2 linked regions of the Azoarcus sp. KH32C genome follow. The protein of the gene in region 1 interacts with the protein of each later gene in a pairwise test. Links are inferred from orthologs where the notes say so. Each region holds a gene or a part of one and is shown in the gene's direction. Other genes may lie near its edges. The genes, in order: AZKH_RS15815 and glnL.

Region 1 (8,501 bases):
GGGCTTGTCCGGTGTGGAGGACGCCCAGGTTTCGCTCGAGGCGGCGCAGGCCGTGGTCCGCTACGATCCGGCGCAAGTGAGCGTTGACGTGATGCGAGCGGCGGTCGAGGAGGCCGGCTTCAGCTGCCCGGCTTGAAACGTCTAGTCCTGCAGCCGGAAGGCGATCGGGACGCGTAGCCAGCTGTCGATGGGGGTGTCGCCCTGACGGGCAGGGACGAAGCGCCAATTGCGTACCGTTTCCCGGGCTGCCTCGTCGAGTCGCGGGTGCCCACTGCTTTCCGCGACGTCGATGTTGGACGGGCGTCCGTCGGCAAGCACGCGGACCCGCAGCATGACCGTGCCTTCCTCGCCCGCCCGCCGCGACATGCGCGGGTAGCTCGGTGATGGGTTCTGCAGGTAGGCTGCGTCGAAGCGTGCGCTGACCGTTGGGGTTTGTGACTCCGAGGCGGATTTGACTTCGCTTCGAGCGCTGGCCATCGCCGTGGGGCTCGTCGGAGGGGGCGCGACGGGCTGCGGCGGCTGTTGGTCGGGCAGCGGAGGCGGCAAGTTGCCCTGCGGGGCCGGCGCCGCAGGAGTCTCGAGCCGTGCCGCGACCGGCGGATGTGGCGCTTGGGGAGTGCCGCCTGCTCTTTGTTGCGCCATTCGCGGTGGCGTCGTGGGCGCAGGTGGACGTGCTTCGGCCGCGGTGGGCGCGGGGATGGGGGTGGGCGTCGGGTCGGGACGCGGAGCGATCGCCGTCCGGCGTTCGGGGGCGATGAGCTGAACGCTTATCGTTTGTGTGTCGGGTCGGGGTTCCGGCAGAGCGGCGCCGTTCAGCCCCGAAAGCGCCAGCAGTCCTGCCGCATGTGCCCCGGCGACGAAGGTCAGCCATCCCCAATGGATCGAGCCCCTTCGGAGGGGGGATCCCGGAGCGGGGAAGCGTCGAGGCGAAATGGGGGGCATCCGTTGCTGCAGCGGGTTTGTGCCGTCGGAGGCCGGATTATATATGGACGCCTGCCCGCGAACCTGCCCGAATGCGCGCTGTCCTGTCAACGGAGAATGGGAAGAGGGCAGCGAAAAGAGGCTATTTCCACATATAATTCAGGCCAAATTTTTTAACGGGAGGAAGATATGGGTTTCGACCAGGTCAAGGCCGGCAAGGACGTGCCGAACGACATCAATGTCATCATCGAGATCCCGGCGCAAGCCGATCCGATCAAGTTCGAGGTCGACAAGGATAGCGGCGCGGTTTTCGTCGACCGCTTCATGGGCACCTCGATGCGTTATCCGATCAACTACGGCTACGTGCCGCACACCGTCGCCGGTGACGGCGATCCGGTCGACGTTCTGGTCGTGACGCCCTTCCCGCTGCTGCCGGGCGTCGTGATCCGCTGCCGTCCGGTCGGCGTGCTGAAGATGGAAGACGAGTCGGGCGTCGACGCGAAGGTCGTCGCGGTTCCGGTCGCCAAGCTGACTCCGCTGTACGACAAGGTGCAGAGCACCGACGATCTGCCCGAACTGCTGATGAAGCAGACCGTGCACTTCTTCGAGCACTACAAGGATCTCGAGCCGGGCAAGTGGGTCAAGGTTCTGGGCTGGGGCACGGTCGAGGACGCGAAGCAGGAAATCCTCGACGGCCTGAAGAACGCCGCGAAGTAAGTTCTGCCGGATCCGTCCGGGATCAATGAAAAGGCCCGCTTGCCGCGGGCCTTCTTTCTTGGGCGGGGGATCTCAGCTGGTGATGCAGTCGCTTGCGAGAGGTTTGTTCGTTTTGGCGTCGAGCAGCATCCCTTTCCACGGCAGGTCGATCCATACGAGGCCGTTTGCCTTGTCTTCGTAGCGAGGCAGGCCGGATGACGAGATGTTGCGGGCAAGCTGATAGCGTCTGCCCGTCCATCCTATTTCGATCGCAATGGCCTCCCCTGCAGGACGGACTACATTGACACGCTGGCCCATGTCGCAGTTGTAGACTCCGCTGGTGAGTTTGAATTCGAGTTGGCCGCCAGGCAACATTGGTGCGGTTTCAGGGGCCGCGAGGACGCTCGGGGCAGGCTCGGGTTCTACGCGGGTCATTGGGCCGGGGGTCGAGCAGGCGGCCAGCGTCGCCCCCGTAGCAATCAGGGTCAGGCGGAACAGCATCATTTTCGAGGCTCACGAAGTACTTCGATAATTCATTCTAGGGCGTTTGCGCTGGCCGTCTCCCCGGCGGACCCTGATTAAGGTAAGAGATCATTTCTACCCCTACATGGCGTGGCCGCTGGCTTTCGGGGCGAGCGCGCATGGGGGCCGACGCGGTATAGTTGTGCTCATGAAACCAGATACCTCATCGTTTTCGATTGCCGTCGCACAGCTCAATTTCACCGTGGGCGACCTGACGGCCAATGCGGACCGGATCATTCGTGCCCTCGAAGAGGCACGCGGTCTCGGCGCCGATCTTCTGCTTACACCTGAACTTGCGCTTTCCGGGTATCCGCCCGAAGACTTGCTGCTGCGCCCGGACTTCTACCGCGCTTGCTCGCGGGAAGTGGCGCGTATCTCGGCCCATACGCAGGGCATCACGCTCGTGCTCGGGCACCCGGAGGAGCGGCACAACTGGCGCTACAACGCCGCGTCGGTGATTCGCGACGGAGAGCTCGTCGCGTCCTACCACAAGCATCTGCTGCCCAATTACGAGGTTTTCGACGAGGAGCGCTATTTCGACCGCGGTCTTGCGGCCTGCGTGTTCGAGATGAAGGGTCTGAAGCTTGGCGTGAATATCTGTGCCGACCTGTGGGAGAGCGGTCCCGCGGAGCTCGCCCGTACCGATGGCGCGCAGGTTCTGCTGGGGCTGAACGCGTCGCCCTACCACATGAACAAGCTGCAGCGCCGCTACGAAGTGCTGCGCGATCGCGTCAAGGATACCGGGCTACCGGTGATCTACTGCAACATGGTCGGCGGCCAGGACGAACTCGTATTCGACGGTGCCTCCTTCGCCCTCGATGCCGACGGAGTGCTGGCCTACCAGGCCCCGTCCTTCGAGGAACGCATCGACCTCGTTCATCTGCGTGACGGTCGCTGGGTGTCCTCCGAGATGGCAGAGGTGCGTCCGATCGAGGCCGAGGTTTACGAGGCGCTCAAGATTGGCGTGCGCGACTATCTGGGGAAGAATCGCTTTCCGGGAGCGATCATCGGCTTGTCGGGCGGCATCGATTCGGCGCTGACGCTGGCCGTGGCCGTCGATGCGCTGGGGGCGGAGCGCGTGCGCGCGGTGATGATGCCGTCGCCCTATACGGCGCAGATGAGCCTCGACGATTCGCGTGAAATGGTCGAGCGCCTCGGCGTGCGCTACGACGAGATCGCGATTGCTCCCGCGATGGAGACGTTCTCGGCCTTGCTCGCGGATCAGTTCCGCGGGCTCGCCGCCGACACCACCGAGGAGAACCTGCAAAGCCGGATCCGCGGGATGATCCTGATGGCCCTGTCGAACAAGACGGGCGCGATTGTGCTGACGACCGGCAACAAGAGCGAAATGGCGACCGGCTATGCGACGTTGTATGGAGATATGGCCGGCGGCTTTGCCGTACTGAAGGACTTGTACAAGACTTTCGTGTACCGGCTGGCCAACTGGCGCAACAGCGTCAGCCCGGTGATTCCCGAGAACATCATCACTCGACCGCCCTCGGCCGAGCTGAAGCCGGACCAGAAGGACCAGGACTCGCTGCCGCCCTACGAGGTACTCGATGCGATCATCGAAGCCTATATGGAGCGCGATGAGTCGCCGCGCGAGATCGTCGCGCAAGGCTTCCCCGAAGTCGAAGTGCGTCGCACCGTCGCGATGCTCAAGCGCAATGAATACAAGCGCCGGCAGTCGCCGGTCGGGATCCGTGTCACGCAGCGCGGGTTCGGCAGGGATTGGCGTTATCCGATAACATCGCGCTATCAGGACGAATTCTGAGCTGAGCGAATACTGAAGGCGGCACGTCGGCCAGCCCGGGTCGACGCGCCCGCCAACCCATCGAGGAGATCAACATGAAGAAAATCGAAGCGATCATCAAGCCGTTCAAGCTCGACGAAGTGCGCGAAGCGCTGTCGGATGTCGGTATTGCCGGGCTGACCGTATCCGAAGTGAAGGGCTTTGGCCGCCAGAAGGGACACACGGAGCTCTATCGCGGTGCCGAGTACGTCGTGGACTTCCTGCCCAAGATCAAGGTCGAGATCGTCGTCGGCGACGACCTGGCCGAGCAGGCTGTCGAAGCGATCATCAAGGCCGCCCATACCGGCAAGATCGGCGACGGCAAGATTTTCGTGATGCCGGTCGAGCAAGTCGTGCGTATCCGCACCGGCGAAACCAACGAAGCGGCCATCTGAGGCCTGCGGGACGTCACGACGTCCCGCTCCAGTATCAGCTGCGTGGCCGGTTTCCGGCCCGCAGCAACACCAGCAGCGCTCCCGAACCGCCATCATGTGGTCCCGCCTGGCAGAAGGCCAGGATCTCCTCGCGTTGCGCGAGCCATCCACGCGAGAGCTGCTTCAGGATCGATTCCTTGCCCGGCGAGCCGAGGCCTTTTCCGTGGATCACCCGCACGCAGCGATGTCCTTGCTGCAGGCATCCGGCGAGAAACCGGGACAGCTCTTCGCGCGCTTCTTCGCGGTTGAATCCGTGCAGGTCGAGTTGCCCCTGCAGCACCCAGCGCCCCCGACGCAGGTCGGTGAGCACGCGGCGCGGCAGGCCGGGGCGCAGGAAGCTCGCCTCGTCGCCCATTTCCAACCTGTCCTCCAGGCTCAGCGGCGCTTCCAGCGATTCGCGCAGGGCCTCGCGTTCGTCTTCCGCGCGCTTGATCGGGTGGGGGTGCGGCGCCGGCTGCTCGATCTCGACTCGATTGCGCGAGTCGATCGGTTGGACGCCGCGCACGGCGTACTGAAAGAGGTCCGCCGCGGGGGCTCGGTCCGGGTCGGGTGGAAGCTGCGACGCGACGGGGAGTTCACCCAGCGGTTGTCGCCCCGACTGCGACCAAGGGCTGCGCCGCGAGGCAGGGCGGCGATCGATGCCGATGTCGACGCGGTCCGTATGGCCGATGGGCGTCACATCCTGCATCTCGAAGCGGAAGAGTTCGGCGCCGTCCTGTGGAGGTGGGCGCCGTAGCGGCCTTGCCAGCGGTTCGTCGTCCACCGCCTCGGGGTGGGCGCGCGGCACGGCTGACGGCTTCGGCGCTTCGATGACTGCGCGGTGCGCCTTGTCGGCGAGCGGTTTCACGTCGCCGAGCGCGGCGCGCAGAAGTTGCCGGTCGAGGTCTGCGTCGTCAGCAGCGGGCGTCGCCGGGCGAGCGCTGCGGCCGGCCTTTTGGAGACTGTGTGCGCTTGCCGGGCCGAGCTTGCCACGCAAGGCTGCCAGCCCATCGAAGGCGCCACGCGCGGCTTTCCCTGGGCCTTGCGGCCCTGGCGATGCCGAGCGTGGCTTGCGACTCATGGTGCGATCACTTGCCCAGGCTGTCGAGGTAGCGTTCCGCGTCGAGGGCCGCCATGCAGCCCGTACCGGCCGAGGTCACTGCCTGGCGGTAGATGTGATCCTGCACGTCGCCCGCCGCGAAGATACCGGGGATGCTCGTCGACGTGGCATCGCCTTCGCGACCGCCCTTCGTGACGATGTAGCCGCCCTCCATCGCGAGCTGGCCTTCGAAGATGTCGGTATTCGGCTTGTGCCCGATCGCGATGAACACGCCCTGCAAGGCCACGTCGCGGGTCTCGTCATTATTGATGTTGCGGACGCGCATGCCGGTAACCCCGGTGTTGTCGCCGAGCACTTCGTCGAGCGTCGAGTTGAGCGCCAACTCGATCTTGCCGGCTGCAACGCGCTCCATCAGCTTGTCGATCAGGATCTTTTCTGCGCGGAACTTCTCGCGACGATGGACTAGGGTGACCTTCTTCGCGATGTTCGCAAGATACAGCGCTTCCTCGACGGCCGTGTTGCCGCCGCCGATGACCGCGACGTCCTGATTCTTGTAGAAGAAGCCGTCGCAGGTCGCGCAGGCCGATACGCCTCGGCCGGAGAACTTCTCTTCCGAGGGGATGCCGAGATACTTGGCGGTGGCGCCGGTCGAGATGATCAGCGCGTCGCACGTGTACTCGCCCGAATCGCCGATCAGGCGGAAGGGGCGTTCGTCGAGCTTCGCCGTATGGATGTGGTCGAAGATCATCTCGGTGTTGAAGCGTTCCGCATGCTTCTGGAAGCGCGCCATCAGGTCGGGGCCCATGACGCCCTCGGCGTCGGCCGGCCAGTTGTCGACGTCGGTCGTCGTCATCAGTTGGCCGCCTTGGGCGAGGCCGGTGATGAGGACGGGGTTCAGGTTCGCACGGGCGGCGTACACCGCGGCGGTGTACCCGGCGGGGCCGGAACCGAGAATGAGCAGGCGGGCATGCTTCGTCGTCATGGCGGTTTCTACTGTCTGGTTGGCAATGCGCGGATTATAGCCGAGCCCTATGGCGTGCCGATCCAATGAGCGTGATAGCGTCATCCAATAAGGGCGAAATGCTCAGATAATGAGGCGTCGCCGCCGCAACGCACCATAATGGGCGAATCGTCTATACTCTGTGCGTCATTTCTTCGTTAAGTGCGCAGTTTCATGGTTTGCGCCCGATGTTTCGACATTCCGGAGTTCTCATGACCCAGGCCACCGCCGTTTCGACCGTTGCACTGAGGACCTTCCCGCTATTTCACGGCTTGTCGGACGAGACTCTCGTCGCGGTTGCGCATTCCGCCGTGATGCGCCGCATTCCGCGCGGCCAGAGTGTCGTCCACGCGGGGGACCGTACAGATTTCGTCTATTTCGTCCTGACCGGGACGCTGAAGGTGGTGGTCAGCGACGAGGACGGCCGGGAGGTGATCCTGAGCATCCTCGGGCAAGGCGAGCTGTTCGGCGAAATGGGGATGTTCGGCGAGCAACCGCGCTCGGCATCGGTCGTTGCCGTGACGCCCGCCGATCTGGTCTTGATCGCGAAGAACGACTTCCGTTCGATCATGCAGGGCAATTTCGAGGTGGCGTGGCGCATCATGTGCAACCTCGCCGATCGACTGCGCAACGCCGACCGCAAGATCGAAAGCCTCGCACTGATGGACGTGTATGGCCGCGTCGCGCGCCTGCTGCTCGAGATGTCCGAGGACCTGAACGGCGAGACCGTGGTCGTGCGCAAGGTCACGAAGCAGGATATCGCCAAGATGATCGGGGCGTCGCGCGAAATGGTCAGCCGGGTGATGAAGGATCTCGGCAACCAGGGGCTGATCGAGGAAACCGATCACGGCATCGTGTTGCGCGACCGTTTGAACGAGCTTTGACGCTGGCGGGCGACAGATTTGCGCAGCGCCTGTTTCGTTTCGCAACCGGGCGCGGCGAGGGCTCGGGTTCGCATATAATCACAGGTCGTTCGTTTCACCAGGACTCCGGTTCCTGAGCAGATGTCATCCCGCCAGTCTTCCCGTTCCCAGCCCCTGCCGGAAAAGATCTCCCTGCTTCTGCAGGAGGCCCGCTGGCTGATCCTCGGCGTGATGTCGCTGTACGTCGGCCTCGTCCTCCTCGGCTACAGCAAGGCCGACCCCGGCTGGTCCCATGCCGCGCAGGTTGCGCGGGTGAGCAATCCCGGCGGCCGCTTCGGTGCCTGGCTTGCCGATCTGCTGTTCTATCTTTTCGGCGTGTCGGCCTGGTGGTGGGTGGTCTTTCTCGGTTACGGCCTGATCCTGGGCTTCCGTCGCCTGCGGCACAACCTGCACCTCGACCGACGGTCCTTCTTCATCGTGCTGTGCGGCTTCATCGTGTTGCTGCTCGCCAGCAGCGCGCTGGAGTCGCTGCGCTTCTATTCGCATGGCGCCAGCGTTCCCCTGGCGCCCGGTGGGCTGGTCGGGATGGAACTTGGCCAGACGGTGCAGCGCTATCTCGGCTTCACGGGCGGTACGCTGTTGCTCCTGGCCTTGCTGGCCTCGGGCCTCAGCCTCTTCACCGGAATCTCGTGGTTGTCGCTGATCGAACGCGTCGGCCTTGGGCTCGAACAGCTGTGGTTCGGCACCATCGGCGCCTGGGGCAATTGGCAGGACCGCAAGGCCGGACAGCAGGTGGCGCAGAAGCGCGAGGCGGTTGTCGAGACCAAGCGCAAACGGGCGGCTGAAACCGCACCGGCGGCACCTCAGCTGCGCATCGAGCCGGCGGTCGTCGAGGTGCCACGCTCCGAGCGTGTCGAGAAAGAGCGCAACCAGGAGCGCCAGAAGCCGCTGTTCTCGTTTGCGGATCTACCCTCGGGTTCGCTGCCTCCGTTGAGCCTGCTCGATCAGCCGTCGGGCGACGTCGAGCCGCCATCGGCCGAGTCGCTTGAGTTCACGTCGCGCGTCATCGAAACCAAGCTCGCCGATTTCGGTGTCGAGGTGAAGGTCCTTGCCGCCTATCCGGGCCCGGTCGTCACGCGCTATGAAATCGAACCGGCGACGGGGGTGAAGGGCAGTCAGGTCGTCAATCTCGCGAAGGACCTCGCCCGCGCGCTGTCGTTGGTGTCGATCCGGG
Region 2 (6,406 bases), 2.8 Mb from region 1 along the record:
CGCACTGATGATGGCCGGTCTGGACGGCATCCAGAACAAGATCCACCCGGGCGACCCGGCCGACAAGAACCTGTACGACCTGCCGCCGGAAGAGGATGCAAAGATCCCGACCGTCTGCACCAGCCTCGAGCAGGCGCTCGAGTACCTCGACAAGGATCGCGAGTTCCTGACCCGCGGCGGCGTGTTCTCGAACGACTTCCTCGACGCCTACATCAGCCTGAAGTCGGCTGAAGTCGACCGCATGCGCATCACGACGCATCCGGTCGAATTCGACATGTACTACAGCCTGTAATCTCAAGATTACGCTGGAATAAGGAGGGACGGGCATTGCCCGTCCCTTTTTTATGCGGTCTAATCGCCATCGAGCCGTGCGACACCCCGGCGGCCCGCGGGAATCCCTGAGACCCATTCGATGGACAAGAGAATCTTTCCGGTACTGCTGACCCTGCTGACGGCTCCGCTCGCGCAGGCTCAGGTATTCAAGTGCGTTGATGCCAACGGCGCGATCACCTACACCAACGATCGCAGCGCCGGGCGGGGCTGCAAGCAGTTGAGCGAAGACCTGCCGGTCTCGTCGGTGCCGGCGCCCGCCAAGCGGACGAACGGCGCAGCGCCTTCGCAATCCACGCCGTCGAACTTCCCCCGCGTCGCTCCCGAAGACCAGCGCAGCCGCGACGACACGCGCCGCCAGGTGCTCGAGAAGGAACTCGCCACCGAGGAGGCGGCGCTCGCCGAAGCGCAGAAAGCACTGGCCGAACAGGAAGCGCAATTCACGCTGGCACAGCGCAAGCTCCCCGTCGCGCAGGCCCGCATCCAGGAACGACAGGACAAGGTCGACACGCACATGCGCAACATCGAGGCGCTGAAAAAGGAAATTGGCAACTTGAGGTAAGGACGCACACCGACTGGCGTGCTTTTTGCGAGACCCGCGACAGGAATCCTCGAGCACGCTTATGCCAACTACAACACCCAAGACCCCCGGCTTTCAGGGCCCCTTCGCCGGCCTGGACCTGCTCTCGTCCGCCGTCGTGCTGGTCGACGAGGCCCTTTCGATCCGCTACCTCAATGCCGGCGCGGAAAACCTCTTCGCGGTGAGCCATCGCCGACTGCTCGGCGCCCCGCTGTCGCAGCTGCTCGGCGATCCGCCCGGCCTGTCCGCGGCGCTGAACAACGCCCTCAACACCAACTGGAGCTACACCGGGCAGGACCTGAAAATCCCGCGTCCGAACGGCGAACCGCTACGCCTCGACTGCATCGTCAGTCCGGCCGAAGCGGCCGGCGTGAGCCTGCTGCTGGAATTCCGCCCGATCGACGCCCAACTCAGGGTCGCTCGCGAAGAACAGCTGCTGCAGCAACAACAGGCCAACCGCGAACTCATCCGCAATCTCGCCCACGAGATCAAGAACCCGCTCGGCGGCATCCGCGGCTCCGCCCAGCTCCTCGAACGCGAACTCGCCGACCCGCAGCTGCGCGAATATACCCAAGTCATCATCGCCGAAGCCGACCGCCTGCAGGACCTGATGAACCGCCTGCTCACCTCGCACTGCATGATGCGCCCCGGCCAGCTCAACATCCACGACGTCCTCGAGCGCGTGCGCCGGCTGATCCTCGCCGAGTTTCCCGACCTGAAAATCCGTCGCGACTATGACACGAGCCTCCCGGATCTGACTGCGGACCGCGAGCAGATGATCCAGGCGATCCTCAACATTGCGCGCAATGCCGCCCAGGCGATGGAAGGCCGCGGCGAGATCCAGCTGCGCACCCGCGTCGCCCGCCAGGTGACGCTCGCCAAGCGCCGCTTCAAACTGGCATTGGAATTGCAAGTCATCGACAACGGCCCCGGCATTCCGGATGAGATTCGCGACAAGATCTTCTATCCGCTCGTATCGGGCCGCGAAGGCGGAAGCGGGCTCGGGCTGTCGCTGGCCCAAAGCTTCATCGAGCAGCATCAGGGCATGATCGACGTGGAGAGCCGCAAGGGATACACCTGCTTCACCATCCTGCTACCGATAATCGACCGCGCATGACCCCAACAGAGCCAGGCGAGGTCGCACCAACATAGTGCATAAGATGAACACCGTCTGGATCGTTGATGATGACCGTTCCATCCGCTGGGTGCTCGAAAAAGCGCTCAGCCGTGAGGACATCCCCCACCGCAGTTTCTCGTCGGCAAACGAGGCCCTTGCCGCGCTCGAAGTCGAGACGCATCCGCCCAAGGTGTTGATTTCAGACATTCGGATGCCCGGCGAATCGGGCCTGGGCCTGCTCAAACGGGTCAAGACGCTGCACCCGCAACTGCCGGTCATCATCATGACCGCCTATTCCGACTTGGAGAGCGCCGTGTCCGCCTTCCAGGGCGGGGCCTTCGAATACCTGCCCAAACCCTTCGACGTCGACCAGGCCGTCGCACTGGTTCAGCGCGCGATTGCGCAAAGCGCGCACCAAACAGGTGCACCAGAGGAGACCGCGCTCACTCCGGAGATCCTCGGCCAGGCGCCGGCGATGCAGGAAGTCTTCCGCGCGATCGGCCGGCTGGCCCAGTCCCATGCCACGGTCCTGATCAACGGCGAATCGGGCTCGGGCAAGGAACTGGTCGCGCGCGCCCTGCATCGTCACAGCCCCCGGCGCGACGCGCCCTTCATCGCGATCAACACCGCTGCGATCCCGCGCGACCTCCTCGAATCCGAACTCTTCGGTCACGAACGCGGAGCCTTCACCGGTGCCGCCGCACAACGGCGAGGCCGCTTCGAGCAGGCCGAAGGCGGCACGCTCTTCCTCGACGAGATCGGCGACATGCCGGCCGAGCTGCAGACCCGCCTGCTGCGAGTGCTCTCGGACAATCACTTCTACCGGGTCGGCGGTCAGCAACCGATTCGCGCCAACGTGCGCGTCATCGCCGCCACCCACCAGAACCTCGAAGATCGCGTCCGCCAGGGACTCTTCCGCGAGGACCTCTTCCATCGCCTCAACGTCATCCGGCTGCGCCTGCCACCGCTGCGCGAGCGCCACGAAGACATCCCCATCCTCGTGCGCCACTTCCTGCAACGCAGCGCCCAGGAATTGGGCGTCGAGCCGAAGCGCATGTCCGACGCGGCCATCAAGTATCTGCAGGCCCAGCCCTTCCCCGGCAACGTCCGTCAACTCGAGAACCTCTGCCACTGGCTCACGGTGATGGCACCCGGGCAGACCGTCGAGATCCCCGACCTGCCGCCCGACATGCGCGACCAACCGGATCGCGAGATGCCGATCAGTTGGTCCGAGGGCCTCGCGCTCGAGACCGACCGCATGATCGCGACCGCGCCCGGCGAGGTCTTCGATCGCCTGACGCGAGAGTTCGAGCGAACGCTGATTCGCCGCGCCCTCAGCGCGACCGGGGGACGACGCATCGAGGCGGCGCAACTCCTGGGCATCGGCCGCAACACGATCACGCGCAAGATCCAGGAACTGGGCATGGACGACGAACGGGCTTCCTCGGCAGACGCCGGACGCCATTCCTCGTCATGATTGCCCCACGCCTGCGCACCATGCTCGTGCATAGGCGTGCAATGTCGGATAATGCCGGCTTTCAGCCTCCGACACGGGAAAGTCCGGCGTGGATTCAACCTCCTCCAACAGCTCATTGTCTGCCGATGCGATTCTGCGGCATCTCGGTCCATTGGGCCGTGAATTCGCCCTGCAAGTACTGGCCGAATGCGCCTCGACCAATAGCCAGTTGATGGACGCACCACCTGCGGATGATGGCCGCGTGCACGTGGTGGTCGCCGAGCGTCAGACCGCCGGCCGTGGCCGTCGCGGCCGGCAATGGCAGTCCTGGAGCGGCGGCAGTCTGACGTTTTCGAGCCTGTGGCGCTTCGCCCCCGGCGCGCCGGTCCCCGCGGGCCTGTCGCTCGTCGCCGGTCTCGCCGTCGTACGCGCCCTTGAAAAGCTCGGACTGCAGGGTCTGCAGCTGAAATGGCCGAATGACGTCCTCGTCAACGGCAGCAAGCTCGCGGGCATTCTCGTCGAACTGCAGCCGGGCCGCGGCCGCACGCCTGCCGCCGTCGTCGGCATCGGTATCAACCTGCGCCTCCCCGACGAGGCACAGATTCCGGACCAGCCGGCGGTCACCGATCTCGCACGCCATCTCGACCCGTCCCCCTCTCCGGAAGCGCTCCTCGCTGCGGTGCTGACCGAGCTCCACCTGCTGTTCGACACCTACGCTGCTGCCGGCTTCACGGCACTACGCGGGGCCTGGCAGCAGCGCAACGCATTTGCGGATCTGCCCGTACGGATCAGCGGCGAAGGCGTGGATGTCGTCGGCGTGTGCATCGGGGTCGATGAGGACGGCGCCCTGTTGGTCCGTAACGAGAAGGGCGTCGCGCGGATCCTGTCCGGCGAAGTGTCGCTGAGGGCTGTCCAGTGATCCTGCTGATCGACGCCGGCAACACGCGTATCAAGTGGGCGGTGCTCGACGGCGATACATGGCTCGCGAACGACGCACTGGCGCACGGCGCGGTAGGGGAATTGCGCGCAATCGCGGCCGCACATCCCGGCGTCACCCGGATCTTCGGCGCCAACGTCGCCGGCCCGCAGGTCGCCGCCGCCATCGCCGACGCGCTGGACGGCCTCGCACCTCCCCCGCAGTGGCTGCAGTCGTCTGCGCAATCCTGCGGCGTCATCAACGCCTACGACAACCCGAGACAACTCGGCTGCGACCGCTGGGCGGCCCTGATCGGCGCACGCGCGCAGCACGCGGGCGCCGGCCTCGTCGTCAATGCCGGCACCGCGACCACCGTCGACGTGCTCGATGCGGACGGCCATTTTCGCGGCGGTATCATCCTTCCGGGCGAACGGCTGATGCGCCGTTCGCTCGCCGGCAACACGGCACAACTGCCCTTCTCGGAGGGCCGGTACACCGCGACGCCCCGCAACACTGCCGACGCGATCGCCTCCGGCTGCCTCAACGCGCAGGCAGGCGCGATCGAGCGCATGTTCCGTCACGTCGCCGACCAAGCCGATGCCTGCTGCCTGTTGAGCGGCGGAGGAGCCGACGCGCTCGCCGGCCTCCTGAACGTCCCACTACGACGCATCGACAACCTCGTACTCAAAGGGCTCGCGGCGATCGCCGCGACGGAGCCGCCCCCAATTCGCTAAGATAATCAGCCGGCATCATCTCCACAACTAAAAGAGGAAGACGACATGACCGAACCGACGCGCATCCTGCTCGAAGAAAACGAAATCCCGACGCACTGGTACAACGTCGTCGCGGACATGCCGAACGCCCCGACCCCGCCGCTGGGCCCGGACGGCAAGCCGGTCAGCCCCGAGCAGCTCCTCGCGATCTTCCCCGGTCAGATCCTCGAACAGGAAATGAGCGCCGAGCGCTGGATTCCGATTCCCGACGAAGTGCGCGAGGTCTACAAGATCTGGCGTCCCAGTCCGCTGATGCGTGCCGTGCGCCTCGAACGCGCCCTTGGCACGCCGGCAAAGATCTTCTTCAAGTACGAAGGCGTCTCGCCCGCCGGCTCGCACAAGCCCAACTCCGCCGTGCCGCAGGCCTTCTACAATCGCCAGGCCGGCATCAAGCGCCTCACCACCGAGACCGGCGCCGGCCAGTGGGGCTCGTCGATCTCCTTCGCCGGCCAGATGTTCGGCCTCGAAGTCCGCGTCTACATGGTCAAGGTCAGCTATCACCAGAAACCCTACCGCCGCCTGATGATGCAGACCTGGGGCGCGGAAGTGTTCGCGAGCCCCTCGGAGCTGACGCAGACCGGCCGCGACGCGCTCGCGCGCGATCCGGAGAACCAGGGCTCGCTTGGTCTCGCGATCTCGGAAGCCGTCGAGGAAGCAGCGGGTCGCGCCGACACCAACTACACGCTCGGCTCGGTGCTCAACCACGTACTGCTGCACCAGACCATCATCGGCCTCGAGGCGAAGAAGCAGTTCGACAAGATCGGCCTCTATCCCGACGTCGTGCTCGGCCCCTGCGGTGGCGGCTCCAGCTTCGGCGGCCTCGCCTTCCCCTTCCTCGCCGACAAGGCGGCGGGTGACGCCCGGGCGCAGAACCTGCGTTGCGTCGCCGTCGAACCCACCTCCTGCCCCACGCTGACCAAGGGCCAATACGCCTACGACTTCGGCGACGCCTCCGGCTTCACGCCGTTGATGAAGATGTACACGCTGGGCCACGACTTCATGCCGCCCGGCATCCACGCCGGTGGCCTGCGCTACCACGGCGACTCGCCGCTCGTGTCGCAGCTCTACCACGAAGGCCTGCTCGAAGCGGTCGCCGTGCCCCAGCTCGCCACCTTCGAGGCCGGCGTCATGTTCGCGCGCAACGAAGGGATCATCCCCGCGCCCGAGTCCTGCCACGCAATCCGTGCCGCGATCGACGAGGCGCTCAAGTGCAAGGCCACCGGCGAACCCAAAG

What was found.
Region 2: the proteins of AZKH_RS15815 (region 1) and glnL interact in binary tests that used the Escherichia coli proteins (3 or more experiments, as listed by UniProt). The link is inferred for Azoarcus sp. KH32C from one-to-one orthologs.

The regions. Positions count from the first base shown.
Region 1 is NC_020516.1:3,576,866-3,585,366, reverse strand. The notes cover bases 2,715-5,656. They hold AZKH_RS15815 (P-II family nitrogen regulator), read left to right. Parts: upstream 2,715-3,987; coding sequence 3,988-4,326; downstream 4,327-5,656. Other genes in these bases: trxB (thioredoxin-disulfide reductase), read right to left, coding at 5,433-5,656; AZKH_RS15810 (Smr/MutS family protein), read right to left, coding at 4,361-5,425; AZKH_RS15820 (NAD+ synthase), read left to right, coding at 2,715-3,913. Outside these bases: AZKH_RS15840 (heavy-metal-associated domain-containing protein), read left to right, coding at 1-136; AZKH_RS26375 (energy transducer TonB), read right to left, coding at 142-477; ppa (inorganic diphosphatase), read left to right, coding at 1,111-1,638; AZKH_RS15825 (hypothetical protein), read right to left, coding at 1,711-2,121; more of AZKH_RS15820, read left to right, coding at 2,288-2,714; more of trxB, read right to left, coding at 5,657-6,386; AZKH_RS15800 (Crp/Fnr family transcriptional regulator), read left to right, coding at 6,617-7,288; AZKH_RS15795 (DNA translocase FtsK), read left to right, coding at 7,409-8,501. UniProt on the Escherichia coli protein: P-II indirectly controls the transcription of the glutamine synthetase gene (glnA). P-II prevents NR-II-catalyzed conversion of NR-I to NR-I-phosphate, the transcriptional activator of GlnA. When P-II is uridylylated to P-II-UMP, these events are reversed.
Region 2 is NC_020516.1:742,222-748,627, reverse strand. The notes cover bases 1-2,990. They hold glnL (nitrogen regulation protein NR(II)), read left to right. Parts: upstream 1-953; coding sequence 954-2,027; downstream 2,028-2,990. Other genes in these bases: ntrC (nitrogen regulation protein NR(I)), read left to right, coding at 2,071-2,990; AZKH_RS03320 (DUF4124 domain-containing protein), read left to right, coding at 413-892; glnA (type I glutamate--ammonia ligase), read left to right, coding at 1-292. Outside these bases: more of ntrC, read left to right, coding at 2,991-3,504; AZKH_RS03305 (biotin--[acetyl-CoA-carboxylase] ligase), read left to right, coding at 3,593-4,402; AZKH_RS03300 (type III pantothenate kinase), read left to right, coding at 4,399-5,133; AZKH_RS03295 (TrpB-like pyridoxal phosphate-dependent enzyme), read left to right, coding at 5,179-6,406.